4 regions of the Kitasatospora sp. NPDC001261 genome follow, and region 2 is predicted to be linked to each of the others. Evidence: riboswitches for the same ligand, from Rfam matches in the RefSeq annotation. Region 2 holds a riboswitch; each other region holds the start of a gene.

Region 1 (7,166 bases), on a different contig from region 2:
CCTGAGCCTTCCGTACCCGACCCGTCGGTGTCCCGCGCTGCCGGTGAATGCGACCCGATCGGGCGGGTGGCGGCCACGGGCTGACGGCCCGCCGTTCGGAGGTCGGGAATCCGTACGGTCCGCCGCCGGGGGAGTGGGATATGGGGAGGCCGTCGACGCGATCGGGCTCCTGGGGCGGTCCGTCCGACAGGCGAAGGGGCGCGACCGTATGTTGATCCGACCGGATGGCGGCCCGTCGCCGCGCGGCGCGCCGGGTCGTCGCCGAACCGGGCGTGTCCCGGTACGCGGGCTAGGTTCGGGTCCGTGACCGGCAACGACGCGGTCCTGGCGCTGATGGTCGTCACGGCGCTGGGCTTCGACTTCACCAACGGCTTCCACGACACCGGCAACGCGATGGCGACCTCGATCGTGACCGGCGCCCTCCCGCCGCGGGTCGCGGTCGCCGTCTCGGCGGTGCTGAACCTGGTCGGCGCGTTCCTGTCGACCGCCGTGGCGGCGACCATCGCCAACGGCCTGGTCGCCAGCGGGGAGGTGACCCTGACGGTGGTGTGCGCCGGCCTGACCGGCAGCATCCTGTGGAACCTGGCCACCTGGTTCCTCGGGATCCCCTCCAGCTCCTCGCACGCGCTGATCGGCGGGGTGGTCGGGGCGACGGTGGCGGCGGCCGGGACCTCGGCCGTCAAGTGGCAGGGGCTGGTCTCCAAGGTGATCGTGCCCGCGGCGCTGTCGCCGTTCATCGCCGGCGGGGTGGCGGTGGTCGGCACCCTCCTGGTCTACCGCCTCACCCGGGACGTGCCCGAGGGCCCGCGCGGACGCGGGTTCCGGCTCGGCCAGATCGGCTCGGCCTCCATGGTGTCGCTCGCCCACGGCACCAACGACGCGCAGAAGACCATGGGCGCCATCACCCTGGCCCTGATCGCCAACGGCACCCTTCAGGCCGGGGCGAAGGCGCCCGACTGGGTGATCGTCTCCTGCGCGCTCGCGATCGCCCTGGGCACCTACATCGGCGGCTGGCGGGTGATCCGCGCGCTGGGCAAGGGGCTGGTGGAGATCGAGCCGCCGCAGGGGATGGCCGCCGAGTCGGCCTCGGCCGCGGTGATCCTCTGCTCCACCGACTTCGGCTACTCGCTCTCCACCACCCACGTGGCCACCGGGTCGATCCTGGGCTCGGGGATCGGGCGGAGCGGTGCCGTGGTGCGCTGGCAGCTCGCCCGCCGGATGGTGGCGGCCTGGCTGCTCACCCTGCCGGCCGCGGCGGGGGTCGGCGCGGTGGCCTACTGGACCGCGAACGGGATCGGCGGGACGACCGGGGTGGCGGTGATCTTCACCGTGCTGGTGCTGGCGTCGGTCGCCTTCTTCGCCGCCTCCCGCTACCCGGCCGTGACGCCGGAGAACGTCAACGCCGCCTGGACCGGTTCGGTGGCCCCGGAGCCCGTCAAGGACGAGGTGAGGTCGTGAACTCCTGGGTCAACCTGGACGCGGTGTGGAAGATCGTCGTGGTGGGCCTGGTCACTGGCGCCGGCCTGCCCGCGCTGTTCGCCCTCGGCCTGCGCCTGCTCAACCCGGCCGGCCCGTCCGGCCCGTCCAGTCCGTCGGACCCGTCCGCCCCGTCCGGCCCGGCCGACGAGGCGGCGGCCGTCCGGCCCACCGCAGGCCCGGTCGGCTCCACCCTGGCCGGACTCCTCTTCGCGCTGGTGCTCGCGGCGATCGGCTGGGGCATCTACGTCATCGTCAACCACCGCTGACGGTCCGCCGCCCCGGCCCGGCCCGGGCGGGCCCCGCCGAATTCCGCTCCGGCAACCGGGTGAAATGGTACGGAGTCGCCTGGCGCGAATGGAAGCCGGGCCCGACGCTGCCAGAATGCAATTTCTCCGAGGGCCACCTGAACGGACGGGGCCACTGGACGGCAGGAGCGGAACATGCGACTCGTTCGACCACGCAATAGTTCGGAAAGCGCGCTCGCCCTGGATGCGGCGCGTCTCCCGTGGACGTTGATGTACCACTCGGTGACGTCGGCGACCGAGGATCCCTATCTGATCACCGTCGACCCCGCGCGATTCCGCCGCCAGCTGCGCTGGCTGTCCGCGCGCGGACTGCGCGGGGTGTCGGTGGGCGAGCTGATGCGTTCCCACCGGAACGGAACCGCCGCGGGAAAGGTGGGGCTCAGCTTCGACGACGGATACCGCGACTTCGTGGAGGAGGCCCTGCCCGCACTGGCGGAGTACGACTTCACGGCGACGGTCTACGTGGTGGCCGGCCGGCTCGGCGGGTACAACGACTGGGACGAGCAGGGCCCGCGCAAGCCGCTGATGACGGCGGCCCAGGTCCGCGAGGCCGCCGCCGAGGGGGTGGAGATCGGCTCGCACGGGCTGACGCACCGGCGGCTGGCGGGCCTGGGGGCGCGGGAACTGGCGGCCCAGGTCGCCGACAGCCGCCACGTGCTGGAGGATCTCACGGGCCGGTCGGTCGAGGGGTTCTGCTACCCGTACGGTTCGCTCGACGGCGCCGCCGTGGAGGCGGTGGCGCACACCGGGTACGGGTACGGGTGCGCGGTCAGCCCCGGTGTCCACGGCGGGGAGTTCGCGCTTCCCCGATGTTACGTCGGCGACCGGGACGGGCCGCTGCACCTGACCGCGAAGCTGGTGCGCGACCGCTGGCTGCGCTGACGGTCGCTCAGGGGGCGGTGGCGGCCGGCTCCAGGTGCAGCCAGGACTCGTGCCAGAGCAGGGCGCACCGCCGGTCGCAGCCGGTGGCGAGCGGCTCGCCACCGCAGCGCAGGCCGTCGAGGATGAACCAGCGCCCCCCGGTGGGGTGTTGCCACCAGGCGAGGGACCGGTGGCGCAGTTCGAGGGCGCTGTGACGGGTGCCGGTGTGGTGTTCCATCCCCGGCTGGAAGGGGACGCCGTGCAGGCGCCCGTCGGGGTCGAGGGTCGCGCGGATCTCCGCGAGGCCGCGCACGGTCGCCCACAGGGCGACGGGACGGGGGGCCGGGACCGGCGCGGGCGCGGGCTCCAGCCATTCGTCGCGGAACAGCAGGGCGCAGTCCAGCCCGCAGCCCTGGGCGCCGTCGGCGCCGTGGCAGGTGGCGCCGGCCAGGGCGACGGTGCCGGACAGGCGACGCACCCGGTAGTGGTCGTCGATCATGCGGCGCACGATGCGCTCGACCTGGTAGACGCCGCCGCAGAACGACCACTGGCTGCCGGTGAACCACAGGCCGCGGTGGCGGTCCTTGTCGTCGAGGGTGGCGCGCACCGCGGCCTCGTCCTTCACCCGGACCCAGTCCCCCTCGGCGAACCGGGAGGGCCGGCCGGGCGCCGGAACGTCGGCGCGGCGCTCGCGCAGGCCCTCGCGGGCGATCCTGGCGCGGCGCACGACGCCGAGTGGGGGAAGGTCGCGCAGGGGCAGGTTCTTGTACTGGCACCGGTTCGCGGCGGTTCCGCAGAGCGGCTCCGCGGTATGGGTGAACCGTGATTCCTCAACGGCCATCAGTGAAATCCCATCGGGTCGGAGATATCGGCACAGGCTAGCGCACCCGGTCTTTTACGCGCTGGCTCGTCGGACCCTACCGGCGCCATGTCGAAAGAAATAACACTAGACGCACTAAGAGCCCCATGGGGTGAAACATCGCCGTTCCCGGGGAATTCTGGTCAGGGTCCGTGTTCATGTGCGTGTAATGTTTCCATCGTTGTCGGGGTGGAGTGGCCGAGTGGCTAGGCGGCGGCTTGCAGGGCCGTTCAGATGGGTTCGATTCCTATCTCCACCTTTTTCTTCCGAGTTCTTTCGAGACATTTCGATCCGTCTCGAAAGGCGCGCCCGGAACAGGACGAGCGGTGCGGTCACCTGGGGCTCCGGGGCACATCACCCGGCGAAGGGATCGCTCATGACCACCTCCCCCAGCGGCTCGGCCGCCGCGCTGCGCGCCGTCCAGGTCGCGGGGCCGGGTGCGGCCCCCGAGCTGGTCGAGGTCCCCTCGCGGGAACCCGGTCCGGGAGCCGTGCGGATCACCGTGGAGGCGTGCGGGGTCTGCCACTCCGACCTGCTCATCGCCGGCGGCCTGCTGCCCGGCAGCACCTTCCCGATCACCCCGGGGCACGAGATCGCCGGCCGCGTCGACGCCCTCGGCGAGGGCGTGGAGGGCTGGCGGGTCGGCGACCGGGTCGCGGTCGGCTGGTACGGCGGCAGCTGCGGGCACTGCGACGCGTGCCGGGCGGGCGACGGCCTGCACTGCGCACGGGTCGAGATCCCCGGCGTCGCCTATCCGGGCGGGTTCGCCGACTCCGTCGTCGTCCCGGCCGTGGCCCTGGCGGCGGTCCCGGACGAGCTCACCGCGGTCGAGGCGGCGCCGCTGGCCTGCGCGGGGGTGACGGTCTTCAACGCCCTGCGCCGCTCCGCCGCACGGCCCGGGGACACCGTCGCCATCCTGGGGATCGGCGGACTCGGCCACCTGGGCGTCCAGTTCGCCGAGAAGATGGGCTTCCGTACCGTCGCCATCGCCCGCGGCCAGGAGAAGGGGCCGCTCGCGCTCCGGCTCGGCGCCGCCCACTACATCGACAGCACCGCGGGCGATGTCGCCGAGGCCCTGCGGCAGTTGGGAGGTGCGAAGGTGGTCCTGTCCACCGTCACCAACGCGCCCGCCGTGGTGGCGACGATCGACGGGATCACCCGCCGGGGCGAGCTCGTCATGGTCGGACTCCCGGCGGAGCCGCTGGAGCTGAGCGCCCTGCAGTTGATCCAGGGCGACCGGAAGGTCTACGCGCACTCCTCGGGCATCGCGGTCGACACCCAGGACACGCTGCGCTTCGCGGCGCAGACGGGGGTGCGGGCCTGGGTCGAGGAGGTGCCGCTGGAGCGGACCGCGGCGGCGGTGGAGAAGATGGCGGCCAACCGGGCCCGCTTCCGCATGGTCGTCACCACCGGCCGCTGAGCGGCGGTCATCGGAGCCGGCCCTCGGAGCCGGTCCCTCGGGGCCGGCTCCCGGCGTGTCCGGGCAGGTGGACGGGGGTGAGCGGCCCTCCGGCGGCGCGGCGCGGGCGCGTACCCCTGGACTTACTAGGACGTCCAACTATATGGTCGACGGCAGGTCCGCGGTGTCAGGGAAGCCGGTGTGAGTCCGGCACGGTCCCGCCACTGTGACCGGGGAGTCCGTCCTCGCAGATGACGGCCACTGGCAGCCAGCCGGGAAGGCCTGAGGGCGTGCGGTGATCCGGGAGTCAGGATACCGGCCGCGGGTGGTTCGTGTTTTCCACGAGGATGGAGACGACACACATGGCTCCGGGCTGCTTCCGTTCCACCGCGCCTGGCTGTCCCGTGCCGACGACCGCCGGGGCGCCCGCGTCCTGACGTACCGTCACATCGCCGTACGCCCGTGCCGAGGGGCGCGCCACCGTGCGCCCGCCGACCGGCGGCGGCCTCCATTCCTCCTCTCCCACCCCTGTCGAGAGAAGGAACCGATGGTCCGAGAACTGACCCACTTCATCGCCGGCAAGCCCACCGCCGGCACCTCCGGCCGCTTCGGCGACGTGTACGACCCCAACACCGGCCGGGTGCAGGCCAGGGTGCCCCTGGCGAGCCGCGCCGAGGTCGAGGCGGTGATCGCCGACGCCGAGCAGGCCCAGCCCGCGTGGGCCGCCTGGAACCCGCAGCGGCGGGCCCGTGTCCTGCTGCGCTTCCTCCAGCTCGTCGAGCAGGAGAAGGACGAGCTGGCCCGGCTGCTCTCCGCCGAGCACGGCAAGACCGTGGCCGACGCCCACGGCGACATCCAACGAGGCCTGGAGGTCGTGGAGTTCGCCGCCGGCATCCCGCACCTGCTGAAGGGCGAGTTCAGCGACAACGCCGGGACGGGCATCGACGTGTACTCGATGCGCCAGCCGCTCGGCGTGGTCGCGGGCATCACGCCGTTCAACTTCCCGGCGATGATCCCGCTCTGGAAGGCCGCGCCCGCGCTGGCCTGCGGGAACGCCTTCGTGCTCAAGCCCTCGGAGCGCGACCCCTCGGTGCCGCTGCGGCTGGCCGAGCTGTTCCTGGAGGCCGGGCTGCCGCCGGGCGTGCTCAATGTCGTCAACGGTGACAAGGAGGCCGTGGACACCCTGCTGGAGGACCCGCGCGTCCAGGCGCTCGGCTTCGTCGGCTCCACGCCGATCGCCCAGTACGTGTACGCCACCGCCGCCGCGCACGGGAAGCGGGCGCAGTGCTTCGGCGGGGCCAAGAACCACCTGATCGTGATGCCGGACGCCGACCTCGACCAGGCGGCGGACGCGCTGATCGGCGCCGGGTACGGCTCGGCCGGGGAGCGCTGCATGGCCATCTCGGTGGCCGTCCCGGTGGGGGAGGCGACGGCGGACGCCCTGGTGGCGAAGCTGGTCGAGCGGATCGGCGCGCTCAAGGTCGGGCGCTCGGACGACCCGGCGGCGGACTTCGGACCGCTGGTCGGCGCCGACGCGCTGGCGCGGGTGCGCGGCTACCTGGACCTCGGGGTCGAGGAGGGCGCCGAACTCGTCGTCGACGGAAGGGACTTCCGGCTGGCCGGGCACGAGGACGGCTACTTCCTCGGCGCCTCGCTGTTCGACCGGGTCACGCCCGGCATGCGGATCTACCGGGAGGAGATCTTCGGGCCGGTGCTCACCGTGGTGCGTGCCGCCGACTACGAGGAGGCGCTGCGGCTGCCCAGCGAGCACGAGTTCGGCAACGGGGTGGCCATCTACACCCGGGACGGCGACACCGCCCGGGACTTCGCCCGGCGGGTGAACACCGGCATGGTCGGGGTCAACGTGCCGATCCCGGTGCCGATCGCCTACCACACCTTCGGCGGCTGGAAGCGCTCCGCGTTCGGCGACCTCAACCAGCACGGGCCGGACTCGATCCGCTTCTACACCCGCACCCGCACCGTCACCTCGCGCTGGCCCTCCGGGGCCAAGGAGGGCGCGAGCTTCACCATCCCGACGATGGGCTGAGGCGCGCCGTGCACACCCATCTGACCGACGACCAGCTCGCCATCGTCGCGACCACCCGGGACTTCGCCCGCGAGCACCTCGCCCCGTACGCCGTCGCGTGGGACCAGGCCAAGCACTTCCCGGTCGACGTCCTGCGCAAGGCCGCCGACCTGGGCCTCGGCGGCGTCTACGTGCGGGAGGAGGCGGGCGGCTCGGAGCTCGGCCGCCAGGACGGCG
Region 2 (7,166 bases):
GGTCGACCGCGTTCATGTACTTGAAGCAGAACTGCGCCTTCTGGCGGATGGAGGGGATGTTCTCCACCGCGGCGAAGGCCGCGTTGCGGTCCTCCGGGTCGGGCAGGTAGGTGTCCAGCAGCGTCAGGTAGAACTGGACGTGCACGGCCTCTTCGAACAGCTGCCGCGAGAGGTACAGGCGCGCCTCGGGCGAGTTGATGTGCTTGTAGAGGCTCAGCACCACGTTGTTGGAGACGATCGAGTCGCCCGTCGCGAAGAACGCGACCAGCCGGCCGATGAGGTGGCGCTCGCCCTCGCTGAGCTTCGCCAGGTCGGCGACGTCGGAGTGCAGGTCCACCTCCTCGACGGTCCAGGTGTTCTTGATCGCGTCCCGGTACCGGTCGTAGAACGACGGGTAGCGCATCGGGCGCAGGGTCAGCTCGAAGCCGGGGTCGAGCAGCATCTTGCGGTCTTCGGGGGTGGTCACTGGCAGGCCTCGCAGGACTCGGGGTTCTCCAGGGAGCAGGCGATGGCGGCTTCCTGCTCCGGGGTGAGGGAGGGGGTGTTCACGGGCACCGGCGCCGGCGCGGCGGCACGGGCGGTGCCGGACGCGGCCTGGGCGATGCGGGTGGCCGGGCGCGAACGCAGGTAGTAGGTGGTCTTCAGACCCACCTTCCACGCGTAGGCGTACATCGAGCTGAGCTTGCCGATGGTCGGCGCCGCCATGAACAGGTTCAGGGACTGGCTCTGGTCCAGGTACGGCATGCGGGCCGCGGCCAGGTCGATCAGCGCGCGCTGCGGCAGCTCCCAGGCCGTCCGGTACAGCGAACGGACCCCGGCGGGCAGCCAGTTCAGGTCCTGGACGGAGCCGTTGGCGTCGCGCAGGGCGTCGCGGGTCTGCTGGTCCCAGACGCCGAGCTCCTTGAGCTCGCGCACCAGGTACGGGTTGACCTGGAGGAACTCGCCGGACAGCGTCTCGCGCTTGAACAGGTTGGAGACCTGCGGCTCGATGCACTCGTACACGCCGGCGATGGACGCGATGGTCGCGGTCGGCGCGATGGCCAGCAGCAGCGAGTTGCGCAGGCCGGTCTCGGCGATCCGGGCGCGCAGCGCCGTCCAGCGGTCGGCCCACTGCGGGGCGGCCGTCGGGAAGTGGTCGATGTGCAGCTCGCCGCGGGCGGCGCGGGTCTCGCCGTACGCCTCGTGGCGGCCGAGCTGCTCGGCCAGGTCGGCGGAGCGCTCGTACGCGGTGAGCATGATGCGCTCGGCGATCAGCGTGGACAGCCGGGCGGCCTCGGCGGAGTCGAAGTCGATCCGCAGCTTGAAGAAGACGTCCTGGAGGCCCATCACGCCGAGGCCGACCGGCCGCCAGCGGGAGTTGGAGGTGCCGGCCTCGGTGGTCGGGTAGAAGTTGATGTCCACCACGCGGTCGAGGAACGTCACGGCCGTGCGGACGGTGGCGTCGAGGCGCTCCCAGTCCATGGCGCCGAGCAGGTCGTCGACCGTGGCACCGGGGGCCACGTGGGCGCCGAGGTTGACCGAGCCGAGGTTGCAGACGGCGGTCTCGGAGTCGTCCGTGACCTCCAGGATCTCCGTGCACAGGTTGGAGGAGTGCACGGTGCGGCCCGGCAGGGCGGTCTGGTTGGCGGCGCGGTTGGAGGCGTCCTTGAAGGTCATCCAGCCGTTGCCGGTCTGCGCCAGGGTGCGCATCATGCGGGCGTACAGGGTCTGCGCCGGGATGGTGCGGACGGCCTTGCCGGCCAGCTCGGCCTTGCGGTAGGCCTCGTCGAAGTCGGCGCCCCACAGGTCGACCAGCTCCGGCACGTCGGCCGGGGAGAACAGCGACCAGTCCTGGTTGGCGTTGACCCGGCGCATGAACTCGTCCGGGATCCAGTGCGCCAGGTTGAGGTTGTGGGTGCGGCGGGCCTCTTCGCCGGTGTTGTCGCGGAGCTCCAGGAACTCCTCGATGTCGGCGTGCCAGGTCTCCAGGTAGACGCAGGCCGCGCCCTTGCGGCGGCCGCCCTGGTTGACGGCGGCGACCGAGGAGTCGAGGGTGCGCAGGAACGGCACGATGCCGTTGGACTTGCCGTTGGTGCCGCGGATCAGGCTGCCGCGCGAGCGGATGCGCGAGTAGGACAGGCCGATGCCGCCGGCGTGCTTGGACAGGCGGGCGATCTGCGCGTAGCGGTTGTAGATCGAGTCCAGGTTGTCCAGCGGCGAGTCGAGCAGGTAGCAGCTCGACATCTGCGGGTGCCGGGTGCCGGAGTTGAACAGCGTCGGCGAGGAGGTCAGGTACTCCAGGCGGCTCATCAGGCCGTACAGCTCGGCCACCTCGCGCACCGACTGCTCGCTGTCGCCGACCGCCAGGCCGCAGGCGACGCGGAGCAGGAAGTGCTGCGGGGTCTCGATCACCTTGCGGGTGATCGGGTGGCGCAGCAGGTAGCGGGACTGCACGGTGCGCAGGCCGAAGTACTCGAAGCGGTCGTCGCCGGCGGTGTCGATCAGCGCGTCCAGGGCGGCGGCGTGCTTGGCGACGAAGTCCGCGGTGGTGTCGCCGATCAGGCCCTCGGTGTGGCCGACGGTGATCGAGGCGGAGAAGGACACCGAGCCCTGGCTGTTCGCCTCGTCGACGATCTCCAGCGCGAGCAGGCGGGCGGCCAGCTTCGAGTACTGGGGGTCCTCGGCGATCATCGACGCGGCGGCGTCCACGGCCAGCCCGCGCAGCTCGGCGAAGTCCGAGCCGGCGTGGCGGCCGCGCAGCGCGGCGGCGGCGACATGGCCGGGGTCGACCTCGGTGAGGTCGGTGCTGCGGTCGGTGAGCAGCCGCAGCAGCGCGCCCCCGGGGTCGGAGACCGTCGGGTCGGTGAAGGCGGTACCGGAGCCCTGGGCGGGCAGGGTGGCTGAGGCAGCGGTGGTCAAGGCGCTCTCTCCTGGCGGCGATCGGCGGCGGTGCTCGGGGGGCCACCGGGCCGATCTGGGCAGGGGAGCACGGCGCGAACGCAAAAAGCGTCGCGCGAGGTGACTCCCCGGCCCGCCCGCGAGGCCCGGAGGGGTACTGCTGGTGCCGGCGCGGCCTCTGCGGGAGGGCCGTGGCGCACGCCGTCGGCAGGTACTCGGACTCGCGGGGTGCGGCTGCTGGAGCCGCCCGCTCACCGCTGCGGGGCAGTCCCGGATTCGCACCGGGTTCCCCTGCATCGACAGCAGAAGCGAGCATACATGTTGTGCCGCCGGACTGCGGCGGCACCATATGTTGTGCCTGTCGTGTCGCGGATGTGCGTGGGCCGGGCGGCCGGTCAGTGCTTCAGATAGACCTTGTACGTGCTCGAATCGCCGGTCGGCGAGGTGAATTGGGCGACCAGCCGGTAGTGTCCGGCGGCGCCCAGGGCCTCGCTCAGGGCCCGGTCGGTGGCCCTCGGCGCGGTGCTGTCGAGGACGACCATGGTGAACCAGCCGTCCCGGATCGCGGCGACGCTGCCGTCGTCGCCGTGGTGCTCGACGCCGGCCCCGTCGCGGTAGTCGGTGCCGGCGCGCGCGGAGACCCACTGCTCGGGCTTGGAGACGCCGCCGAGGTAGTACTCGGCGAGTCCGTCGACCTCGGTGAGGTAGCGGCCCTGGGGCTCCGTGTGGACCCGCAGGACGGCCAGCAGGCGGCCGGAGTCGGGCCCGTTCTGGTAGCGCAGCGCGGACTGCTCCAGGCCGAGGGCGAGCAGGGCGACCCAGACCAGGATGCCGAGCTGGGGGTGGCGGAAGTGGGCGCCGACCAGCCGGGTCAGGCCGACCCCGGCGAGCGGGGCGGCCAGCAGCATGCCGTAGCCGAGGTGGCGGAACAGCGCGCCGGAGGTGCCGGTCCACAGGTGGGCGGCGGGGACCAGCAGGGCGGTGGCGGTCAGGACGGCCCCGAGCAGGGCGCGCCGGCCCCGGGTGGTGGGGAGGGGCTCCTTCTCCGGCGCGTCGTGCTCGGGCATCTGTTCGCGGCGCGTGTAGGCGATGGTGCCGGCCACCGCGAGGACGGTGAACAGGCCGGCCCACTGGAGCGTGCCGAGCAGGACCGAGCCGGCCGAGCCGGGGGCGTTGCCGCGCGAGGGCGACCACCCGGCGACCTTGCCGAGGGTGCCGTACGGGAGCAGCAGGACGAGGGTGCCGAGGGCCGTCAGCAGTGAGCGCAGGGCGGCCGGGCCCACCCGGTGGTACGGCCGGGCGCAGGCGAAGGCGAGGGCCACCAGGGCGGGGACGGCGAAGGCCGCGGAGTAGGCCGTGGCGCAGGCCAGCGCCGTGGGCGGGGCGGCGAGCAGGGCCAGGGCCGGATGGCGGCCTGCGGTGAACACCGTGGTCCAGGCCGCGAGGGCGACCAGCAGGACGGCGAGGGACTCGGGCGCGGCGTAGAAGCCGACCACCACGGTGGACTGGAGGACGGCGTACCCGGCGATGGCGCAGATGGCGACCCGCTCGTTGAACAGCCGCCGGGTCAGCGAGTACAGCAGGACCGTGGTGAGCAGTGCGAAGCCGAGGCTGAGCAGCCGGGTGCCCCAGATGCCGTTGGCGTCGGCGGCGGCGCCGGCCAGCGGCGGGTAGAGCCAGGGCGAGCCGTGCACCCGGTCGACCAGGTCGGTGGTGACCGGGGTGCCGTGCAGCAGGTGGGCCAGCTGCTGGCGGCCGGCGACCATGGCGGCGGCCTCGTCGGGGTGCGCGGCGGCCAGCAGGCGCAGCGAGAGGGCGGCCTGGACGGTGAGGACGGCGCCCAGCAGGCCGCGGGCGATCCACCGGCGCCGGGGGCTGGTGCCCGGGTCCCAGCCGATCGCGGGGACCCGCGGGATGGTGTACGGGGCCAGCTCGACGCCGTCGGGGTTGTCGACCGCCACGGCGGGGCGGGGCCCGTCGGGGCTGTCCACCGCCACGGCGCCGGGCCCGTCCGGGTCCGGCTCGGCGGCCGGGTCGTGGGCGGAGCGGCCGTGCGGGACGGGGGAGAACTCGGACTCAGTGCTCATCAGGGGTTCCGGATGTCGAAGCCGTAACGGGGGTCGGACACGCGCTGCTTGAACGCGGCGAGGGTGTCCGGCACGGCCTCGACCCGCCAGTCCGCCCGCTTGACGATGTTGAACCAGACGAAGCCGACGATGTCGTCGTGCGCCTCCAGCCCGGAGAACAGCTGGTCGATGTCCGCGTGCTGGCGCTTGCCCTGCTCGGAGGCGGTCTCGCTGATGAAGAAGGGCTTCTGGGAGAAGCCGCGGATCTCGGCCATGGTCGGGCCGTAGAGCGCGTCGAAGGTCTTGGGCCCGGTCTTGGTGAAGTAGCCGGTCATGCCGGCCCAGTCGACGTAGGTGTCGCCGGGGTAGTACGGCTCCAGGCGGGTGTTGGGCGCGGGGTCGGTGATGTTGGGGCTCCAGACCCAGATCACGTTGGTGGCGCCGGCCTGGTCGAAGAGGTCGTGGACGTGGCGCCAGGCGGCCACGAAGTCCTCGGGGGTGGCGGCCTGACGGCCCCACGGGTACCAGTCGCCGTTCATCTCGTGGGCGATGCTGACGGCGATCGGCAGGTTGAACTTGGCCACGGCCTTGGCGACGCCGCGCACGTAGTCGTCGGTGTCGCCGGCCGCGATCGAGGCGAGCGAGCGGTCGTGCGGCTCCCAGGCCATGAAGGGCAGCGCCCCGGCGTCGTGGATCCGGCGGGCGCCCGCGGTGTCGAAGCCGCCCTTCCAGTGGGCGTAGAACTCCAGGACGTTGGGCTGCTTGCCGATCGCGTCGCGGTAGCCGGGCAGCGCGTCCATCGTGGCGGGGACGTCGGGCAGGGCGGCGCCGAGGTACTTGTGGCTCGGCCTGAGCAGCGGCGTGACGTCGTACGGGACGCCGGCCGGCAGGGCCTTGGGCGTGGCGGGTGCGGCCGGTGCGGTGCCCCCCGCGGCGGGGGTCGCGCCCGGAGCGCCCGGAGCGCCGGGAGTCCCGGGGGCGCCGGGAGCCGGGGCGGCGGCCGGGGCGGCCTGGGCGAGGTCCTTCTGCATCGCGAAGCCGGGGTCCTCGGGGCCGCACGCGGTGGTGAGCAGCAGGCCGGCGGCGGCCAGCAGCGGGAGCGCCAGCCGGTGACGGAGCTGGCCGGCCCGTCTCGGGTGGGCGGTCATGGCGATCACACTGCTTCCGTCGGGCGGGGCTGGACGAGGACCCGGCCCACGATGGTGGCGTAGAAGAGGCCGGAGGCGAGGACGAGGGCGAAGTTCAGCGGGCCCATGGTGAGCATCCGCCAGATGCTCAGCAGCACCCAGAGCAGGGCGGTTCCGCCGCCCCAGGCGATGACGCCGATCCAGAACCGCCGGGTCCTGTTCCGCTTGGCGCCGCTGGAGCCGGTCGGCTGCCAGGCCATCCGGTTGCGGCGCACGATGTCCCAGATGGCGAAGACGTGCGCCCAGCCGTACATCATGCGGGCGGCCCAGGCCTCCAGCCGGTAGGGGTTGCGGTGCCAGAGCGGGAAGATGACCGTCGCGTAGAGCAGGCCGGGCAGCACCAGCGCGGTGTTCTCCCAGCGGATCAGGTCGGGGCGGGCGAGCAGCAGGACGATCGGGATGAGCGGTGAGACTACGGTGAACAGCGCCGTGTGGATGTAGTAGAAGAAGCCGGACAGGTAGCAGGCCCGGGTGATCGGCCGCAGCTTGGTCTGCCAGAACTTCTTGCTGCCGAGCAGGCTCATCGAGCCGGTGCACCAGCGGTACTGCTGGTTGAAGAAGCCGCCGACGTTGTCCGGGCAGACGCCGGTGGCCAGCGCGACGGGTATGTACTGGAGGTCCCAGCCGAGCCGGCGCAGGTCGAACCCGGTGTGCACGTCCTCGGAGTGGCCGATCAGCGTGGTGCCGCCGTTCTCCTCCAGCGCCGCGCGCCGGTACACCGCGCAGCTGCCCACGCAGATGGCGCCGTCGCTGCGCTGCCGGGAGACCTGGACGGTCCGGTAGAACAGCTCCTGGACGGCGCCGGCGCCGCGCTCGATCCAGTTCTGCGAGTCCAGGATGCGGAAGAACTGCGGGGACTGGACGATGCCGAGGCGGGGGTCGGCCTCCATGTAGGGGAGCATCTCGTTCAGCAGGTCCGGCCGGGGCGCGAAGTCGGCGTCCAGGATGAGGATGTAGTCGCTGTCGGAGTTGCGGAAGCCGAACTGGAGGTTGCCGGCCTTCTTGAACCAGCCGAGCTTGTCGCGGGTTCCGTACA
Region 3 (7,166 bases), on a different contig from region 2:
GGCGGGTTGCCGCTCGCGCTGAACGCGGTCGGGAGCCAGCTGCTGGACCGGGACAGCCTGCCGGTCGGCCGGGTGGTGGCCGAACTGCACGACCGGGAGGGCAGGTTGGCGATGCTGGAGGACGAGGAGAGCGATGTCGGCGCGACGTACGACCTGGTCCACGAGCGGCTGTCGGCGCCGGGCCGGGCGCTCTACCAGCTGATCGGCGTGCACCCCGGCCCCTTCGTGTCCGCCGAACTGGCGCGGGCGGTCGGCGTCGAGCGCGCCGAGCAGGCGGTCAGGGAGCTGCGTGGCGTCCACGTGCTCGACGAGGTGGTGGACGACGACGGCGAGGACCGATTCCGGGCCCACGACGTGGTGCGGCTGCACGCCTACGGCCGGACGCGGGAACTGCCCGACCGCGCCGGGCTCCTCGCCGGCGTCGTGGCGTACTTCCGGGGCCGTGCCTCGCTCGCCGACCGGACGATGGGCAGGGACCGGCTCCGGCTGCAGGACCCGAGCGGCGACGACCTGCCCGGCTTCGCCTCCGACGCCGCGGCCCTGGAGTGGCTGTACGCCGAACGCGCCGACTTCCGCGCGGTGGTGGAGGAGGCGGCCGCGCAGGGGTGGCACGGCGAGGTGTGGCGGCTCTGCGAGTCGCTCTGGCCGCTGTACCACGGCCGCAAGCTCTACGACGACTGGATCGCCACCCACCGGCTCGGCATCGAGTCGGCCCAGTGGGACAACCAGCCGGCCGCCGTGGTCAAGATGCGCAACCAGCTCGCCCGCGCCCACCAGGAGCGCGAGGAGTACCGGCTCGCCGCCGAGCAGCTGGCGCTCGCCACGGAGCTGGTCCCGCTGGTGACGAACCGCCGGGTGGTCGGGGTGCTCTACGAGACCGACGGCCTGCTCTGCCTGGCCGACGGCCGCCCGGGCGACGCGGTGGAGCGCTTCACCCTGGCCCTGGCGGAGAACCGGGGCGACGACCACGGCGAGATCGTCCAGAGCTACAACCTGGCGCAGGCGCTGATCGCCGACGGCCGTCCGGAGGAGGCGCTGACCCTGCTGGCCGAGGCCACCGCCCGGGCCGGGCGGACGCGGGACAACGACATGCTGATGAAGCTGCCGCTGGTCCGGGCCCGGGCCCACCGGGCCCTCGGGCAGCTGGACCTCGCCGTCGCCCACGCGGACGACTGCGCCCGGCAGGCCAAGGAGCGGAACCAGTACGCGAAGGAGGCGCAGGCCCACACCCTGCTCGTCACCCTCGCCGAGGAGCTGGACGACGCGGAGCTGGCGGAGCGCAGTCGCGAGCGGCTGCGGCAGCTGGCGGGCTGAGGGGCGGTCCGGGCTGAGGGGCGGTCCGGGCCGAGGGGCGGTCCGTAGCGGGCGGGCGGGGTCAGGGCCCGGTACGGAAGGACACCCGGGTGCGGTCCCCGCCGGTGCGGACGGTGAGTCCGTGCTCGGGGAGGCCGGCCGGGTCGCCGCCGTCGGCGAGCCAGCAGGCCACGGCGGAGCCGAGCAGCAGCGGGTCGACGGCGGGGTCGGGGCGGCCCCAGTCCGGTTCGGCGTGGGCCTCCAGCAGCCGGCCGCCGTGCAGCCGGAGCAGGTGGCGGGCCGGGCCGAGGGCGGCCACCGCGACGGCGAGGCCGGGCAGTTCGGCGGCGGTGTCGGCGAGCCAGCGGGTGGCGGGGCGTTCGGCGTGGGCCTCGGTGCGGGCGATCACCTCGGCCGTGTAGCGCAGGGCGTCGCCCGGGTGCTCGTCGGTGAGGGCGTGGAAGCCGCGCGGGGTGTGGTCGTCCGGGTGGAAGGGGTAGCGCCGCAGGCTCACCTCGGTCCCCTCGGTGCTGCCCTCGACGTCGTACGCGGTGGGCCACTCGGCGGCCCCGGGGCAGGGGACGGGCCTGGGGTAGGGCGGCAGGGCCGGTTCGTCCCCGGGCTCGTCCAGGCCGTCCAGGAAGGAGTAGAGCAGCGGGCGCAGCAGCCGGGCGGATTCGCCGCGGTGGGCGAGCGAGCGGTCGGTGATCTCGCGCAGGCCGGCCGGGGCCTCGGCGAGGGCCTGTTCGAGCTGGGCGGCGAGGTCCCCGTCCGGGTCGAGGACGGGGGCGGCCTGGCCGAAGGCGTAGCTGGGGGAGCGCGGGTCGAGTTCGGCGGCGCCGGTGGCGACGAGCATGGTGCGGTGTTCCAGGGCGGCGCCGTAGACGGTGACCGAGCCGTGGTCGCCGATCACGCAGTCGGCGGCGACGAGCGCGGCCTGCCAGCCCTGGTGGGGCGGGATCAGGCGCAGGCCCATCCGGCGGGCGTCGTCGAGCAGCGCCCCGGGGGCGTGGCGGCTCCACACGTTGGGGTGCAGCACGACGGCCACCGTGTACTCGTCGGCGGGCAGTTGGCGGACGAGCCGCCGGGGCAGGTCGGGGTGGCGGCCGAATAACGAGTGCTCGCTCCAGGTGGAGCTGACGACGACGAGCCGTCGGCCGCCGACGGCGCCGAGCGCGGCGCGGTAGCCGTCCCGGGAGCGCCGGCTGGCGAGCATCCGGTCGAAGCACGGGTCGCCGACCACCCGGGCGACGTCCAGGGCCTCGGGGCAGGAGGTCCGCAGCCGGTCCAGCTGTTCGGGGTGGGAGAGCCCGAGGACGTCCACGAACACCCGCCCGCGGTGGGTGAGTTCGTTGCGGGACAGGCCGGCGGCGCTGACCGTGTCGCCGGTGGACTCGGTGACCAGGCGGTTGTAGCCGGCGCCGTGCGGCAGGACGACGAGGCGGGCGTCCAGGCGGTGCATGGAGGAGTGGACGGCGCAGGCGACGGCCAGGTCGAAGCGGTGGCGGACGGCGTCGTCCCAGTCCAGCACGGTGAAGCCGGACAGGCCGTGCAGGTACTCGTCCAGGGCGCGGTCGGCGAAGACGGAACCGGGGTTGACGGTGAAGTACCACTCGATGCCGTGCGGGCTCAGCAGGGAGAGGACGTCCAGCACCCGGGTGGCCGAGGTGAGGGTGCGGGCGACCGCCAGCACGCGGGCCTTGACCGGGTCGGTGTTCCAGCGGTCGGCGGGCCAGGCATGGGGGTGGGACGGCACATCATGATCGTACTGGCCGGGGCCGTTCACGGCGCGCCTTCCCGAGCGGGAGTCAGCAGCCCGGGCGGGAGTCGGCGGACCGAGCATGAGTCAGCAGGTCGGGCAGGCGTCGGCGGGAGGGGTCAGCCCACTGCCGCGCTGGGCTCGTGGTGCTCGGCGGCGGCGCACTCGTCGAGGAGGGGGCGCATGGCCTCGTCCACGAGCCGGTAGCGCACCACTCGTCCGTCCCGGTCGCCGGTGACCACGCCGGCCGTGCGGAGCAGCCGCAGGGCCTGGGAGACGGCGGGGTCGCGCATGCCGGTGGCCACCGCGAGGTCGCTGACGGCGAGCGGGCCGGCCCGGTGGAGGGCGAGCAGCAGGGCGAGCCGTCCGGGGTCGGCGAGCAGGGAGAACCGCTCGGCCCAGGACCGGACGTGCGCGGGGTCGCCGATCGCGGCGATGGCCTCGCAGACCCGGTGCCCGTCGATGGTGCGGTGGCCCGCGCGGTCGGCCGGTACGAGATGCATGCGGACATTCTTGCAGGCGGCCGCCTGTGATCCTGGACACCTGCGCAGGTGCGCAGCCTTGCACGGGTCGGGGCGCGGCCCCTACGGTGTTCCCCGCCGTGGTGCTCGGGAAGACCGGTGACGGACCCTCAGGGGTCCCAGCCCGGAGCGGCCCTCGCCACTGTGATCGGGTCGTTCCTCCGCCTGCGGAGGAACGTCGTCCGTGCCCACGGAGCCACTGGGTGCCTCGCGCACCTGGGAAGGCGGGCACGGGTATCCCGTCAGCCAGGAGACCGGCCACGGCATCTCACGAGGTTTTCCACGAGGTGCTGGAGCGTGATCCGCAGATGACCCTGCCCGAAACCGTTGCCGCCGGCGCGAAGCCGGCCCCTTCCGTGCTGCCCAGCTTCAGATGGCGGCGCGAGGACACCGTCCGTACGGCCGGGCTGATGGCGGTGATCGTGGCCATGCACGTGGTGGCCTTCGGCACGCTGATCTTCCTGGTCGCGCCCGAGCGGTACGCGGTCGGTACCCAGGTCTTCGGGGTGGGCCTCGGCATCACCGCGTACACCCTCGGCATGCGGCACGCCTTCGACGCCGACCACATCGCGGTGATCGACAACACCACCCGCAAGCTGATGGCGGACGGCAAGCGGCCGGTCTCGGTGGGCTTCTGGTTCGCCCTCGGGCACTCCTCGATGGTGGTGCTGATGGCCGCCCTGGTGGCGGGCGGCGCGCAGCTGGCGAACACGCTGATGGACGACGAGTCGGCCACCCACAAGTGGCTGGGCGTGATCGGGACGACCACCTCCGGCGTGTTCCTCTACCTGATCGGCGCGCTCAACCTGGCGGCGCTGCTCGGCATCCTCAGGGTGTTCCGCTCGATGCGGGCCGGGAAGTTCGACGAGAAGGAGCTGGAGGCGCACCTCGACTCGCGCGGCTTCATGGCCCGGGTGCTGAACCGGGCGACCCGTTCGATCACCCGGCCGGGGCAGATGTTCCCGGTGGGCATGGTGCTGGGCCTGGGCTTCGACACCGCGACCGAGGTCACCCTGATGGTGATGGCCGGCTCGGGCGCGGCCTCCGGGCTGCCCTGGTACGCGATCGTCTGCCTGCCGCTGCTGTTCGCGGCGGGGATGAGCCTGTTCGACACCCTGGACGGGACGTTCATGAACTTCGCGTACCAGTGGGCCTTCGCCAACCCGGTCCGGAAGGTGTACTACAACCTGACCATCACTGGTCTGTCGATCGCGGTGGCCTTCATCATCGGCACCATCGAGCTGGTCGGGGTGCTGCACGAGAAGCTCGACCTGACCGATCCGGTCACCGGGTTCGTCGCGGACATCTCGCTGGACAACGTGGGCTACGCCATCGCCGGGCTGTTCGTGGTGGTCTGGGCGATCGCGATCGGGTACTGGAAGCTCGCCCGGGTCGAGCAGCGCTGGACGCCCGAGGGCTCCTGAGCCGAGCGGCCAGGCCGCGAACGGCGCCTCCCCGAGTCCGGGGAGGCGCCGTTCGCGCGTCCGGGGTCAGCGCTCCTCGCGGAAGTCGACGTGCCGGCCCGCGGCCGGGTCGTACTTGCGCAGGACCATCCGGTCCGGGTCGTTGCGGCGGTTCTTGCGGGTCACGTACGTGAAGCCGGTGCCGGCGGTGGAGCGGAGCCTGATCACCGGGCGCAGTTCGCTGCGGGCCATGGGACGTCCTCCTGGGGTCTGGGGGTCGGGGTCTCGGGGTCCGGTCCGAGGGGTTGGCTCGAACCGTACATCGAAATGGAAGTCATTTTCATCTGGTGTAACGTGAGCCCGGTCCTGCCCATTCCCGGACGCCAGGGAGCACCCATGTCCGCCCGCTGCCAACTCACCGGCCGCCGGCCCGGCTTCGGCAACGCGATCTCGCACTCGCACCGCCGCACCGGCCGCCGCTTCGACCCCAACATCCAGCGCAAGCGCTACTGGCTGCCCGGCGAGGGCCGGTACGTCCGGCTGGCGCTGAGCGCCAAGGGCATCCGCACCGTCGACGCGATCGGCATCGAGGCCGCCGTCGCCCGCATCCGCGCCCGGGGGGAGAAGGTCTGATGGCCAAGCAGAGCAAGATCGCCAAGAACGAGCGGCGGCGCGCCGTCGTCGCCCGCCACGCCGAGCGCCGGGCCGAGCTCAAGCGGACCATCGCCCACCCCGGCACCGGCCCCGCCGAGCGCGCCGCCGCCCAGGCCGAGCTCGCCCGCCAGCCGCGCGACGCCAGCGCCACCCGGGTCCGCAACCGGGACGCCGTGGACGGCCGGCCCCGCGGCTACCTGCGGGCCTTCGGCCTCTCCCGGGTCAACCTGCGCGCCCACGCCCACGCCGGGCACCTGCCCGGCGTCCGCAAGGCGAGCTGGTGAGCGCCGTGGACGGGACCAGGCTGCCGGTGGTGGTCGTCGCCGGCCTGCACGCGGAGCAGCGCCGGGCCGCCGTCGAGGAACTGGCGGCGGCCGCGGTGGACGCCGTGGTCCTGCACCACGACCTGCGGGACGCCGCGCTCGGCACCGTCCGCCGCGAGCTGCGCGACGCCGCCGGGGCCTTCGACGCGGCCGACGTCCCGCTGGCGAACGACTGCCCGTGCTGCGCCCTGCGCGAGGACCTGCTGCCCCGGCTGCTGGAGATCGCCGACGGCGGCCGGTACGGACTGGCGATCGTCGAACTGTGGGGCGGCAGCGACCCGCACCCCGCGGTCGAGGTGATCGCCGGGGGAGAGGTGGACGGGCGGCCGCTCGACGACGCCGTCGAACTGGCGGGCGTGGTCACCGCCGTCGACCCGGACCGGCTGGTCGGCGAGCTCTCCGTCCCGGACGACCTGGCGGAGCACGGCGAGCAGACCGCCTCGCGCGACGACCGGACCCGCGCCGAGGCGCTCGCCCACCAGATCGAGTACGCCGGCACGCTCGCCGTGCCGCGCGCCGCGGCGCACGCGCCGGGGCTCGCCCTCCTGCGCCAGCTGCACGCCACCGCCCGGACCGTCCGGCTCGGCACCGGCGCGCTCACCCGGGCCGCGCTCGGCGGCTTCGACGTGGCCGCCGCCCGCGACCGGGTCAACCCGGCGCTCGCGCTGCTGCCGCAGGAGCGGGACGAGGCGGGCGTCGCCACCCTGCTGTGGGAGCGCCGCCGACCGCTCCACCCCGAGCGGCTGCACCGGGCGCTGGAACTGCTCGTCCCGGCGGCGCAGCGCAGCCGCGGCCGGTTCTGGCTGGCCAACCGGCCCGATCTGATACTCGCCTGGGACGCCGCCGGGGCGAACCTCGCGGTCGAGGAGTGCGGGCCCTGGCTCACCTCCCTGCCCGACGCGGCCTGGGAGCTCTACCCGCCCGCGCGCCGGGCCGCCGCCGCCCTCGACTGGCACCCCCGGCACGGCGACCGGGTGCAGCAGCTCAGCTTCACCGCCGAGGGGCTGGACGTCGACGGCATCACCGACCTGCTCGACTCCTGCCTGCTCACCGACGCCGAACTCGCCGCCGGCGAACCCGGCTGGAAGGCCCTGCCGGACGCCTTCCAGGACCTGCTCGACCCCGTCCACTGAAGGAGCGCCCTCCCGTGCGCAAACGATCCGCCCCGCCGAAGCCCCGGCCCAACCCGCTGCTCGCGGCGGGCATCGAGTAC
Region 4 (7,166 bases), on a different contig from region 2:
AGGTGCCGCGGACGGCGGAGACGGCCGAGGCCGCGTGCGGCACCGGCGACAGGCCGGGTCCGCCGAGGCCGGTGCCGACCCGGCGCTCGTCCAGGCCGCGGCGCAGCAGCTCCAGCAGCTCGCTCTCGGCGACCGGGCCGTCCACCAGGTGCAGGAAGGAGAGCAGCTGCGGGGCCTGGTCCACGGCCTGCCCGGCCAGGACGGCGAAGACGCCGCGCAGCGCCGCGGGCGGCACCGGGGCGAGCAGGGTCCAGGCGTCGAACAGCGCCGACCAGCCGCGCACCACGGCCTCGTCGTCGTGCTCCCAGGCGTGCAGGCGCCAGCCGGGGCCGGCTCCGCCGTCCCGGGCCTCCACCAGGCCCACCAGCAGCGCCTGCCCCCACGCCTTGGCGGCGGCACCGACCGTCATGGCCAGGGCCCGGCCCGCCGCGCGGGCGTCGTCCGGGAGCAGCTCGCCGCGCTTGTCGACCTCGGCCAGCTCACCGGCCCAGCGGGCGACCCGGACGGCGTCCACCAGCATCCGGCGGGCCAGCGGCGCCAGCTCGGAGGGTGCCGGAAAGCCCTCCGGCACGGGAACCCTGCCCCGCCCGGGAGCCGGAGCGGGCCCTCGTCGCCGGGGTACTGCGTTACGGGGGACTCCCGCCCCGCCCGGCCTGCCACCGGCGGGCCGTTGGGCCGTTCCGGGGAGACGGGTCACCGTCGCACCGGTACCGATCGTCGGCGGGAGCGGGGCATCACGGTCGCGCGGGTTCCGAGACGTCACGTCGAGCAGTCTTCCCCTTGTACCGGCCTTCTGTCACATCCGGTTGTCCGTACGACCGGGCGACCGCCGGTGGCACCTCCGCAAGATCGGGCAACAACGGCAAACCGCCTGGCCGGAAACGTGTGACCTGCCCATGCCACGGGGGGCGGCCCGGTTGCCGGGAATGCTCGGGCGGTCACCGTGCGTACGGGTGGGGGGTAAGGGGTCGGGCCAAATATTGCTCCTGACAGCCGAGGGGCCCGTACGGGGGCGATTCGGCCCGGCGACGCCCGGCAGGACTGTCCAGCCCGAATCCGGACGGATGGCGGGCGGCGTGATCGGGATCGAGCCGCACCGGAAGTCGGCCGGGCCGACTTTTCACGCGGGCCCGGAGGAATGGGAGGAACGTTCATTCCCGGACGGGGGGAATCGCACCGGGAAAAGCGGCGGGGACCAGCCGAAAACGCCCTCGCGCACAGGGGGGGTGGTTGAGGCCCTAGAGGAGCGGGGTGAGCCAGCGGCGGAGGAGTTCGGTGTAGCGGTCGGGGGCGGTGTTCCAGAGGGTGGCGTGGTCGGCGCCGGGGAAGGGCTGGAGGCTCACCACGTCGCGGCGGGCGGCGGCCAGCTTCTCGGCGGCGCCGAAGGGCGCGATCCGGTCCTCGGGGCTGTGCAGGAGGAGGGTCGGCACCCGCAGGTCGGTGCCGTCGGCGATGCGGCCGAAGTCGGCGAGGTCGACCCCGGTGCGGCCCTCGGCGGCGAGGGCGCCGAGCTCGGCGGCGACGCCCTGGAAGCCGGCCCGGGCGGCGTCCCGGCGGGCGGAGGCGGGCAGGTCGAGCACGGGCGAGTCGAGGATCAGGCCGCGGACGGCGTGCGACCAGGCGGAGCGGGCCACGGTCTGCAGCACGATGGTCGCGCCGACGGACCAGCCGTACAGGATCACCTTGCCCGCGCCGCTGTCGAGCGCCAGCCGCACCGCCGCCTCGATGTCGCGCCACTCGGTCTCGCCGAAGTGGCTGAGCCCGTCCGGGGAGGCGGGGGCGCCCCGGTCGCCGCGGTAGGTGACGGCGAGGGCGGGCAGGCCGAGCCGGTCGAGGACGGGGAGCACCGGGAGGGTCTGCCGGCGGTCGTCGCCGGGGCCGTGCACCAGGATCACCCAGGTGCCGCGCTTGCCGTCGAGCCGCCAGGCGGGGAGGGCGCCGAGCTCGCCGTCGGCGGTGGTGTCGGCGAAGGCGAGGCCGAGCGCCTCGGTGGGGTCGCCGAGGTGGACCCGCGGGGTGAAGCGGACCTCGGTGCCGGGGACGAGGGTGCCCCGGTCGGCGCGGACCAGTCGGCGGGTGACGCCCTGTTCGTCGGCGTGCAGCACCTCCTCGACGACCGCGTGCCCGCCGTCCGCCCACTCCACCGCCCAGCGGCCGGGGCGCAGGCTCGCGGGGCCGCGGGTGAAGGTGACCCGGCCGGCGGCGAGGGCGCGGACCTGGACCGGCCCGGACTCCTGGACGGCGGTCACCGGACGGACCATCCGCTCGGAGGCCCGGCGGCCGACCACCAGCACGGCGGCCCCCACCGCGGCGGCCGCCACGACGGCGGCGGTTCCCCAACGCATCTCGCTCCCCGCTCTGTTGTTCACGGACGTTGTTCACGGACGTTGTTCACGGACGTTCTTCACGGACCGGACGGTGTTCGAGCCCCAGTTCACCGGCGCTCCGCCCGACCGGCCACCGGGCTGGGCCGTCCGGGTCACCCGGCGGGCGCTCCCGGGGTGCTCAGGGCGGTGCTCAGGGCGGTACTCAGGGGGTGCCGGTGGCGGGGGTCGGGGCGGGGCCGCGCCGGGCGATCCGACCGGGCGTCAGCGGCGTCCCCGTGTGACCAACCCCTCCGTGACCTCGGTTGACTCCCGGTTCGGGCCCGTGATGGGATCCTGGGGCCAAACGGAGGCATGGAGAGGAAGCCGGTGGAAGTCCGGCGCGGTCCCGCCACTGTCACCGGGGAGCACGCTCGGAACATCGCCACGGCGGGCCGTCGACGGCCGCTGGAAGGCTCCGGGGGTGCGTTCGACCCGGAAGCCAGGAGACTCTCGCCGCCGTCACGTCGATCCAGGGCGCGGACCCTGAGTGAGGACACGCACGCGATGCAGGCTGCCCCGCCCGGCCGGACTCCGAGCTGCCCTCCGCCGTGCGGCCGATGACCCCGCGCGCGCCTTCCCCCGCTCCGCGCCCGCTGACCCGAGCCTCGCGCCCGCTGGCCCGCGCCGCCGTGTTCGCGCTCGGCGCCGCCGCGGGCTACGCCGCCGACGCCCGCTTCGCCGACCCCCGCCGGGGCCACCCGGTGGCCTTCTTCGGCAGCGCCGCGACCCGGCTGGAGCGGCGGCTGTGGCGCGACGACCGCGCCGCCGGGGCCGGGTACACCGCGCTGTGCGTGGGCGCGGTCGCGGCGGGCGCGCTCGCCCTGGACCGTACGGTGGGCCGGCGCCCGCTGGGCCGGGCGGCGCTGGCGGCGGCCGCGACCTGGACGGTGCTCGGCGGCACCTCGCTGACCCGGGAGGCCCGCACCATCGGCCGCTCGCTGGCCGCCGGCGACCTCGCCGCCGCCCGGGAGCGGCTGCCGCACCTGTGCGGGCGGGACCCGAGCGCGCTGGACGGGCAGCAGATCGCCCGGGCGGTGGTCGAGTCGGTGGCCGAGAACACCGCCGACGCCGTGGTGAACGCGCTGACCTGGGGCGCCCTGGCCGGCACCCCCGGCCTGCTGGCCTTCCGCGCCGTGAACACCCTGGACGCCATGGTCGGCCACCGCTCGCCCCGCTACGCCCGGTTCGGCTGGGCCTCGGCCCGGCTGGACGACGTGGCGGGCTGGCCGGGCGCCCGGCTGACGGCGCTGCTGACGGTGGCCGCCGCCCCCGAGCCCCGGACCGCCTGGCGGGTCTGGCGGCGCGACGGCTCCGCGCACCCGAGCCCGAACGCGGGCCAGGCCGAATCGGCGTTCGCCGGCGCGGTGGGCGTCCGACTGGGCGGCACGCTGCGGTACGGGGAGCGGGTGGAGCACCGGCCCGTCCTGGGCGCGGAGCTGCGGCCGGTGACGGTGGACGACATCGAGCGGGCCTGCGCGCTCTCCCGGCGGGTGGGCGCACTGGCGCTGGGTACGACGGTCGCGGGGCACGTCCTGCTGCGGGCACTGCTGAAGAAGAGGGGACGGGCATGAGCAACGCACTGCTGGTCGCGGGGACGACCTCGGACGCGGGCAAGAGCGTGGTGACGGCCGGGATCTGCCGGTGGCTCGCCCGCCAGGGCGTGCGGGTCGCGCCGTTCAAGGCGCAGAACATGTCGCTCAACTCCTTCGTCACCGCCGACGGCGCCGAGATCGGCCGCGCCCAGGCGATGCAGGCGCAGGCCGCCCGGGTGGAGCCGGAGGCGGCGATGAACCCGGTGCTGCTCAAGCCGGGCGCGGACGGCCGCAGCCAGGTGGTGCTGCTCGGCCGGCCGGTGGCCGAGGTCGGCGCGCTGGACTACCGCGAGCGCAAGCCCGTCCTGCTGGAGCGCGCCCTGGAGTGCCTGGCCGACCTGCGCGGCCGCTACGACGTGGTGGTCTGCGAGGGCGCGGGATCGCCCGCCGAGATCAACCTGCGCGACCGCGACATCGCCAACATGGGCCTGGCCACGGCCGCCGCCCTGCCGGTGGTGGTGGTCGGGGACATCGACCGCGGCGGGGTCTTCGCGGCGATGTACGGGACGCTGGCACTGCTGTCGGCGGAGGACCAGCGGCACGTGGCGGGCTGGTTCGTCAACAAGTTCCGCGGCGACGCGCGGCTGCTGGCGCCCGGGCTGGAGATGCTGCACGAGCTGACCGGCCGTCCGGTGCTGGGCACGCTGCCGATGCTGCCCGGGCTCTGGCTGGACGCCGAGGACTCGCTGGACCTGTCCACCGTGGCGGACCGGGCGGACGGGCCCGGGCCGCTCGGCGCGGACGTGTTGCGGGTGGCCGTGGTGCGCTTCCCCCGGCTGTCCAACTTCACCGACATGGACGCGCTCGCGCAGGAGCCGGGCGTGCTGGTCCGCTGGGCGACCAGGCCGGAGGAGCTGGCCGACGCCGACCTGGTGGTGCTGCCCGGCACCCGGGCCACCGTCGCGGACCTCGCCTGGCTGCGCGAGCGCGGCCTGGAGCCGGCCCTGAAGGCGCGGGTGGCGGCCGGACTGCCGGTCCTCGGGGTCTGCGGCGGCTACCAGATGCTGGCGCACTCGATCGTGGACGAGGTCGAGTCGAAGGCGGGCGCCGTCGACGGTCTCGGGCTGCTGCCGACGCGGGTGCGCTTCGGCGTCGAGAAGGTGCTGGCGCGGCCGGTCGGCGAGGCGTTCGGGCAGCGGGTCGAGGGCTACGAGATCCACCACGGGGTGGTGACCGTGGAGGGGGGCAGTCCCTTCCTGGACGGCTGCCGGGTCGGCCCGGTCTGGGGCACCACCTGGCACGGCGCGCTGGAGAACGACGGGTTCCGCCGCGAACTCCTGCGCGAGGTCGCCGAGTTGTCCGGCCGGGCGTTCGTCCCGGCGCCGGACACCTCCTTCGCCGCGGCGCGCGAGGCCCGGCTGGACCGGCTGGGCGACCTGATCGAGGAGCACGCGGACACCGACGCGCTGTGGAAGCTGATCGAGGGCGGGGTGCCGGCGGCCGGATCGCTGCCGTTCCTCCCGCCCGGGGCCCCTGGGAGTGACGCATGAGCCGGACACGGACGCAGGGCTGGGCAGGACCGCCGAACCTGGCGGGGCAGCAGGGCCGGGCACGATCACAGAGTCAGGCACGACAGGACTGGGGTACGGCATGAGTGACGTCCGCTATCCGTTCACCGCGATCGTCGGCATGGCCGACCTGCGGCTCGGACTGCTGCTGAACGCGGTCTCCCCGGCCGTGGGCGGCGTGCTGGTGCGCGGCGAGAAGGGCACCGCGAAGTCGACCATGGTGCGCGCGCTGGCCGGCCTGCTGCCGTCCATCGCCACCGTGGACGACTGCCGCTTCGCCTGCGACCCGGCCGCGCCCGACCCGCAGTGCCCGGACGGGCCGCACGACTCCCCGTCCTCCTCCGAACGGCCCTCCCAGCTGGTCGAGTTGCCGGTCGGCGTGGCCGAGGACCGGATCGTCGGCTCGCTCGACCTGGAGCGGGCGCTGGCCGAGGGCGTCAAGGCCTACGAGCCCGGACTGCTCGCCCGGGCGCACCGCGGCGTGCTCTACATCGACGAGGTGAACCTGCTCCAGGACCACGTGGTGGACCTGCTGCTGGACGCCGCCGCGATGGGCCGCTCGTACGTCGAGCGCGAGGGCGTGTCGGTGCGGCACGCGGCCCGGTTCCTGCTGGTCGGCACCATGAACCCGGAGGAGGGCGAGCTGCGGCCGCAGCTGCTCGACCGGTTCGGCCTGACCGTCGAGATCGCCGCCACCCGGGACCCGGCCGAGCGCGCCGAGGTGGTCCGCCGCCGGCTCGGGTACGACGCGGACCCGGCCGGCTTCGCCGCGCGGTTCGCCGAGGAGGAGCGGGCGCTCGCCGAACGCATCACCGCCGCACGGGAGTTGCTGCCCAAGGTCGAGCTGACCGATGTGGCGCTGCGTCAGATCACCGCTGTGTGCGCCGCGTTCGAGGTGGACGGCCTGCGGGCGGACATCGTGATGGCCCGCACCGCCGTCGCGCTGGCCGCCTGGGACGGGCGCACCGAGGTGCTGGAGGAGGACGTCCGCAAGGCCGCCCAGCTGGCACTGCCGCACCGCCGCCGCCGCAACCCCTTCGACGCGCCCGGGCTGGACGAGGAGCAGCTGGACCGGACGCTGGAGGAGCACGCCCAGCAGGAGGAGCCGGAGCCCGAGGACGACGGGCCCGGCCCGGACGGCGACGGTGGCGGCAGTGATGACGGAGGCGGCGACGGGCCGGAGGGCGGCCCAGACGGGGGCGGCCCCGACGGCGGCGGCGCGCCCGAGCCGTCCGACGCCGGCCCCGAGGCGCCCGAGGCGCCCTCCCCCGAGGACCCCGCCTCCGATGGCCCCGAGACACCCGCACAGCCGCCCGTACCGGCCCAACACCCGGCCCCCGCACGGGAGTCGGCGCCGGTCGCGGCCGGCGACCCGTACCGGACGCGGCTGTTCACCGTGAAGGGCACCGGGCACGGCGCCCAGGGCCGCCGCTCCCCCGCCGAGACCACCGGCGGGCACACCATCCGCGCCCGCCGCCCGCAGGGCGCGCTCGCCCGGCTGCACCTGACCGCGACCCTCCAGGCCGCCGCTCCGCACCAGGCCGCGCGCGGGCGCAGCGGGCGGGCGCTGGTGGTGCACAAGGACGACTTCCGCGAACAGGTGCGCCAGGGACGGGAGTCCAACCTGGTGCTGTTCGTGGTGGACGCCTCCGGCTCGATGGCCGCCCGGCAGCGGATGACCGCCGTCAAGGGTGCGGTGC

Evidence for each region. Region 2 has a riboswitch for cobalamin ahead of ACFY4B_RS42275 (ribonucleoside-diphosphate reductase subunit alpha). Riboswitches for the same ligand answer to the same signal wherever they lie in the genome.
Region 1: it holds a riboswitch for cobalamin, as region 2 does, so the genes downstream of both, ACFY4B_RS37315 (CoA-acylating methylmalonate-semialdehyde dehydrogenase) here and ACFY4B_RS42275 (ribonucleoside-diphosphate reductase subunit alpha) in region 2, are expected to answer to the same signal.
Region 3: it holds a riboswitch for cobalamin, as region 2 does, so the genes downstream of both, ACFY4B_RS07250 (HoxN/HupN/NixA family nickel/cobalt transporter) here and ACFY4B_RS42275 (ribonucleoside-diphosphate reductase subunit alpha) in region 2, are expected to answer to the same signal.
Region 4: it holds a riboswitch for cobalamin, as region 2 does, so the genes downstream of both, ACFY4B_RS21195 (cobalamin biosynthesis protein) here and ACFY4B_RS42275 (ribonucleoside-diphosphate reductase subunit alpha) in region 2, are expected to answer to the same signal.

Annotation. Positions count from the first base shown of each region.
Region 1 covers NZ_JBIAXP010000037.1:58,796-65,961, forward strand. The annotation lists gene ACFY4B_RS37285 (anion permease) at 304-1,458, shown strand; gene ACFY4B_RS37290 (hypothetical protein) at 1,455-1,745, shown strand; gene ACFY4B_RS37295 (polysaccharide deacetylase family protein) at 2,007-2,666, shown strand; gene ACFY4B_RS37300 (hypothetical protein) at 2,674-3,486, opposite strand; tRNA gene ACFY4B_RS37305 (tRNA-Cys) at 3,693-3,763, shown strand; gene ACFY4B_RS37310 (alcohol dehydrogenase catalytic domain-containing protein) at 3,881-4,924, shown strand; cobalamin riboswitch at 5,051-5,242, shown strand; gene ACFY4B_RS37315 (CoA-acylating methylmalonate-semialdehyde dehydrogenase) at 5,451-6,950, shown strand; gene ACFY4B_RS37320 (acyl-CoA dehydrogenase family protein) at 6,959-7,166, shown strand, end outside.
Region 2 covers NZ_JBIAXP010000059.1:3,579-10,744, reverse strand. The annotation lists gene ACFY4B_RS42280 (ribonucleotide-diphosphate reductase subunit beta) at 1-442, opposite strand, end outside; gene ACFY4B_RS42275 (ribonucleoside-diphosphate reductase subunit alpha) at 463-2,874, opposite strand; cobalamin riboswitch at 3,066-3,200, opposite strand; gene ACFY4B_RS42270 (glycosyltransferase family 39 protein) at 3,273-4,964, opposite strand; gene ACFY4B_RS42265 (glycoside hydrolase family 26 protein) at 4,964-6,091, opposite strand; gene ACFY4B_RS42260 (glycosyltransferase family 2 protein) at 6,097-7,166, opposite strand, start outside.
Region 3 covers NZ_JBIAXP010000004.1:82,735-89,900, forward strand. The annotation lists gene ACFY4B_RS07235 (AAA family ATPase) at 1-1,314, shown strand, start outside; gene ACFY4B_RS07240 (hypothetical protein) at 1,376-3,049, opposite strand; gene ACFY4B_RS07245 (metalloregulator ArsR/SmtB family transcription factor) at 3,172-3,555, opposite strand; cobalamin riboswitch at 3,638-3,851, shown strand; gene ACFY4B_RS07250 (HoxN/HupN/NixA family nickel/cobalt transporter) at 3,882-4,997, shown strand; gene rpmG (50S ribosomal protein L33) at 5,064-5,228, opposite strand; gene rpmB (50S ribosomal protein L28) at 5,373-5,609, shown strand; gene rpsN (30S ribosomal protein S14) at 5,609-5,914, shown strand; gene ACFY4B_RS07270 (CobW family GTP-binding protein) at 5,920-7,086, shown strand; gene rpsR (30S ribosomal protein S18) at 7,101-7,166, shown strand, end outside.
Region 4 covers NZ_JBIAXP010000015.1:73,132-80,297, forward strand. The annotation lists gene ACFY4B_RS21185 (hypothetical protein) at 1-571, opposite strand, end outside; gene ACFY4B_RS21190 (alpha/beta hydrolase family protein) at 1,239-2,345, opposite strand; cobalamin riboswitch at 2,683-2,816, shown strand; gene ACFY4B_RS21195 (cobalamin biosynthesis protein) at 2,924-3,937, shown strand; gene ACFY4B_RS21200 (cobyric acid synthase) at 3,934-5,448, shown strand; gene ACFY4B_RS21205 (putative cobaltochelatase) at 5,549-7,166, shown strand, end outside.